Regions from separate parts of the Kocuria sp. HSID17590 genome, predicted to be linked through region 2. Evidence: predicted binding sites of a transcription regulator. Region 2 holds the regulator's gene; the other holds the start of a gene.
The links. Region 2 encodes HspR, which represses chaperone genes until heat shock. Its sites were predicted from a motif close to AAGTTGAGTCNNNNNGACTCAACTT; they were not measured.
Positions count from the first base shown of each region.

Region 1 (2,447 bases), on a different contig from region 2:
GGCCACGGTGTCCTCCACCGAGGGCTCTCCCACGTAGACCTGTTGGAAGCGACGCTCCAGGGCGGCGTCCTTCTCGATGTTCTCACGGTACTCGTCCAGCGTGGTGGCGCCGATCAGGCGCAGCTCGCCGCGGGCCAGCATGGGCTTGAGCATGTTGCCCGCGTCCATGGAGCCCTCGGACGCACCCGCGCCCACCACGGTGTGGATCTCGTCGATGAACGTGACGATCTGACCCTCGGACTTCTTGATCTCGTCCAGGACGGCCTTCAGTCGCTCCTCGAACTCGCCGCGGTACTTCGCGCCGGCCACCATGGACCCGAGGTCCAGGGAGATCAGCGTCTTCCCGCGCAGGGACTCGGGGACGTCCCCTGCGACCATGCGCTGCGCGAGGCCTTCCACCACGGCGGTCTTGCCCACGCCGGGCTCGCCGATCAGCACGGGATTGTTCTTGGTGCGCCGGGAGAGCACCTGGACCACGCGGCGGATCTCCGAGTCGCGGCCGATCACCGGGTCGAGCTTGCCCTCACGCGCAATGGCGGTGAGGTCCGTGCCGAACTTCTCCAGGGACTGAAAGGTCCCCTCCGGGTCCGGGCTGGTGACGCGGCGGTCACCGCGGACCTGCGGAATGGCCTCGGCGAGCGCCTCGGTGGTGACACCGGCGGCCTTCAGAGCCTCCGCGGTCTTGTCGTGGCCCGCGGCCAGGCCGTAAAGGATGTGCTCCGTGGAGACGTACTCGTCCTGCAGCTCGCGCGCATAGGTCTCGGCGGCCTGCAGCGCCTGCAGCGCGGCGCGGCTCAGCTGGGGCTGGGCCGTGGAGCTGCCGGACGCGCTCGGCAGCTCGTGGATGATGGTGCTGGCCTTGAGGGACACGGCGTCGGCGTTGGCGCCGGTGGCCTTCAGGACCGCGACCGCCACACCGTCCCGCTGGTCCATGAGGGCCTTGAGGGTGTGGGCGGGCTCGATGTTGGGGTTGCCCGCGGTCGCGGCGTTCGACGCCGCAGAACTCAGGGCCTCCTGAGACTTGGTGGTGAACTTGGTGTCCACAGCATCTCCTTCTGCTTGGTTAACGGATTGTCAATTATCTTGAGCCTAGTCCACTCAACCTGCTTTGTGAAGCCCTCGGCGCCGGAATTCTGGGGGAATTCGGGGGTGGGCAGGCTATGATTAGTGCCCTAATCGTCGGGGTGAGACCACCCCGTCCGTCCCGTGAAAAGGATCTCCCATGTCCCGCCGCCTCGACCCCGACCGCCCGCGCCACAGCCTCTTCAAGCGCTTCGACGACTTCGTCATGAAGTTCGTGGGACCCGCCGACCGCAGCCCCGCGGACCTGCGCGGCAACGAGCAGATGAGCGAGCAGACCCAGCAGTGGTATAACAACCTGCAGTCCGAGTACGAGATGGTGAAGGACGCCCACGGCCAGAGTTACCTGCGCCGCCGCGGGAGCTGATCCCGGCCGGGCACCCCGGCCCGGCGGCGTCGTTGACCCTCGTCATCGCCCTTCGTCGCCAGTAGGCGCCGTCAGCAGGCGGCCTCGGGGGGCGACGTCGCCCGGTCCCGTCCCGCAGGCCCGGCCCGTCTCACGTCCACAGCCCCGAGCTGCCGCGCCGGTGGCTGCCCACCAGGTGCGTGTCCACCATGCCGATCGCCTCCATGAGCGCGTACATGGTGGTGGGCCCCACGAACGCGAACCCGCGCCGCTTCAGCTCCTTCGACAGCGCGGTGCTGCGCTCGGAGACGGTGGGAACCTCCGCGAAGCGCACCGGCTCGGGCGTCTCGTCCGGGCGGAAGGACCACACGAGGTCCACGAGACCCTCCTGCTCGCGCAGCGCCACCGTGGCCCGCGCGTTGGTCACCGCGGCGCGGATCTTGCGCTCGTTGCGGATGATCCGCGCGTCACCCATGAGCCGCTGCACGTCGGCCTCGCCCATGGCGGCCACGGCGTCCGGGTCGAAGTCGTGGAAGACCTCGCGGAACGCCGGCCGCTTGGCGAGCACCGTGCGCCACGAGAGCCCGGACTGGAAGCCCTCGAGCACGATCCGCTCGTACAGCCCCGCCTCGTCCCGCACGGGCATGCCCCACTCGTGGTCGTAGTACTCGCGCAGCAGGGGGTCGCCAGCGGCCCAGAGGGGGCGCGCCAGACCGTCCTCGCCCACCACCAGGTCAGGGTTCTCCGTGGCGCCCGCGCCGGTCCGGGTCCCGCCAGTCATGATTCCCCATCCCCCCGCGGCGCCGCGCCCGCGGCTCGGCCGCCCACGGCGTCGTCCCGGACGGCACCGCTGCTCGATGCCGTGAAACTGTCCGGGGCCATCAGTTCGAAGAGCTCGCACTCGGTGTCGTAGTAGGCGCGGGTGCGGCCCCGGTGCGTCATCCCCAGCCGTCGGCAGACCGCCTGCGAGGCCGTGTTGTCGGGATGGGTCACCGCGACGACCCGGTCGAGACCCGCGGCG
Region 1 covers NZ_RBMB01000008.1:2,913-5,359, reverse strand. Annotated here, with positions in the region: gene clpB (ATP-dependent chaperone ClpB) at 1-1,044, opposite strand, end outside; gene D8M39_RS04040 (hypothetical protein) at 1,223-1,447, shown strand; gene D8M39_RS04035 (DNA-3-methyladenine glycosylase I) at 1,578-2,207, opposite strand; gene D8M39_RS04030 (GNAT family N-acetyltransferase) at 2,204-2,447, opposite strand, start outside.
Region 1: the regulator HspR is predicted to act here: its motif matches at 1,081-1,105, upstream of clpB (ATP-dependent chaperone ClpB).

Region 2 (2,447 bases):
ATCTTCAACGGCGGTGGTGGCCGACGGCGCTACACCACCTCCAGCGGCGGTGGCGGCCGACGGCGCTACACCACCTCCAGCGGCGGTGGCGGGGGTTTCGAGGACATCTTCGCCCAGTTCGGCGGGGGCCAGGGCGGCGGCTTCGGCGGCCAGTCCGGGTTCGGCGCTCAGGGTGGCTTCAGCGGCTACCAGGCCCCGCCCGCCAAGGGCGAGGACATCCACACGACCACCACCATCCCGCTGCGCTCGGCGTACAACGGCACCACGGTGAAGCTGCGCCGAGGCAACGGCCAGACCACCACGGTGCGCGTGCCCAAGGGCGTCAAGGACGGTCAGCGGCTGAAGATCGCGGGCAAGGGCCACACCGGCCCGGGCGGCAACGGGGACCTCTTCGTGACCGTCAAGGTCAAGGAGCACCCGTTCTTCACCCGCGAGGGCCAGGACGTGCACGTCACCGTTCCGGTCTCCGTGGCGGAGGCGGGTCTCGGCGCGACCGTCCAGGTCCCCACCTTGGACGGGGGCCACGTGAACGTGAAGGTTCCCGCCGGCACCTCCTCGGGGCGCCGGATGCGCGTCAAGGGCAAGGGTTTCACGTCCGGGTCCAGCACCGGGAACATGATCGTCACCGTGCAGATTGTGCTGCCCGCCACGATCAACGACGCCGCACGGCAGGCACTCGAGGACTTCGCCGCCGCCACGGAGGACTTCGACCCGCGTGCGGACCTGGGTGCGCAAGCGGCCGTCTGAGATGGCGGTGGACTTCACGAAGCCCGGGTTCGTGATCTCGGTGGCGGCCGAGCTCGCGGACATGCACCCGCAGACCCTGCGCCAGTACGACCGCCTGGGGCTTGTGACGCCGTCGCGGGCCTCCGGGCGGGCACGGCGCTACTCGCAGCTGGACGTGCAGAAGCTGCGCCAGATCCAGGAGCTCTCCCAGGCGGGCGTGTCCCTCGAGGGGATCAAGCGGATCATGCAGCTGGAGAACCAGGTGCAGGCGCTGCAGTCGCGCGTCACCGAGCTCTCGGAGGAGCTGGAGAACGAGCGCCAGGCCCGCAGCGAGCGGGAGAAGATCTTCATCGCGGGCTCCGGCGGGGAGGTGGTGCGCATTGCCCGCGGGGGACGCCGCGCCCCCCGCAAGGTCTCCCAGGCGCTGATGCTCTACCGCCCGGCGCGGTCCGGCGGCACCGCGGACCGGGAAACCGCCACGGCGGCGTCGGGCGCCCCACGGCGTTCGGCCCGGGGCAGCGGCCCGGGCTGAGAACCCGCCACCACGGTCCCCGCACGGTCTCCGGACGGTGCGGGGGCCGTGGTCGTCCGGGGGGGGCACCCGGGTGTGCGCGGGGACACGGGCGGGGACATACCCTGGGAAGGCCCCGCCCCGATCCCAGGAGCCGTCCGTGTCAGAATCCCGCCCACCCCACGAGAAACGCGCTGCAGCGCACGGACCCTCCGCCGCCCACGAACCCTCCGCCGCCCAAAGACCCGCCGGGAGCCGCTCCGGACAGGCCCGCCGGGAGCCGGTGGCTCAGCGCGGGGTGCGCGGCGCGAAGTCCTTCCTCTCCGAGATCAGCTACCCCCACAACATCCACCCGGCCGTGGTGCCCGGCGTCTCGGTGGAGGACCAGAGGGTCCGCTACGGCGTGGACAAGCTGGTGGTGGGCGTGGCCCCGGCGGCCTGATCGTCGGGTTCATCGTGTGGGGTCTCGTGGACACGGACTCGCTGACCGCGGCGTCCGGGGCTGCACTGAACTGGGCCATGCTGAACATGGGCTGGTCCTTCAACCTGCTGGCGATCGGACTGCTGGTCTACCTGCTGTACCTCGCGTTCTCGCACTACGGCAGGATCCCCCTCGGCCTCGACGGGGACACCCCCGCATACTCCACAGCGTCGTGGGCGGCCATGCTGTTCGCCGCGGGGATCGGGATCGGCATCATCTTCTTCGGCCCGTTCGAGCCGATGACCTACTTCCTCTCACCGCGCCCTGGCTCCGCGGAGCCAGGGACCATGGAGGCCATGAAGAAGGCCTCCGCGCAGGCCGCCCTGCACTGGGGGCTCAACGCGTGGGCCATCTACGGTCTCGTGGGCGTGGCGGTGGGCTACACCTCCTACCGGCGCGGCCGGGTTCCGCTCATGAGCTCCGTGTTCGCGCCGTTCTTCCGGCAGGGGCGCACGGACAACGTGGTGGGGCGGGTCATCGACATCCTCGCGATCCTGGCCACCCTGTTCGGCACGGCGGCCGCGCTGGGCATCGGTGCACTGCAGATCAGCCGCGGGGTGGACATCTTCACGGGCATGGGGTCCACGGGCAACGCCGGTGCGCTCACCATCATCTCGGTACTGACAGCCGGGTTCATCGCCTCCGCAGTCTCCGGGGTGGCCAAGGGCATCCGGTGGCTGTCCAACATCAACATGGTGCTGGCCATCGGCCTGGCGCTGTTCTTCTTCG
Region 2 covers NZ_RBMB01000029.1:9,251-11,697, forward strand. Annotated here, with positions in the region: gene D8M39_RS10065 (DnaJ C-terminal domain-containing protein) at 1-747, shown strand, start outside; gene D8M39_RS10070 (heat shock protein transcriptional repressor HspR) at 749-1,258, shown strand; gene D8M39_RS13250 (hypothetical protein) at 1,521-1,679, shown strand; gene D8M39_RS10075 (BCCT family transporter) at 1,706-2,447, shown strand, end outside.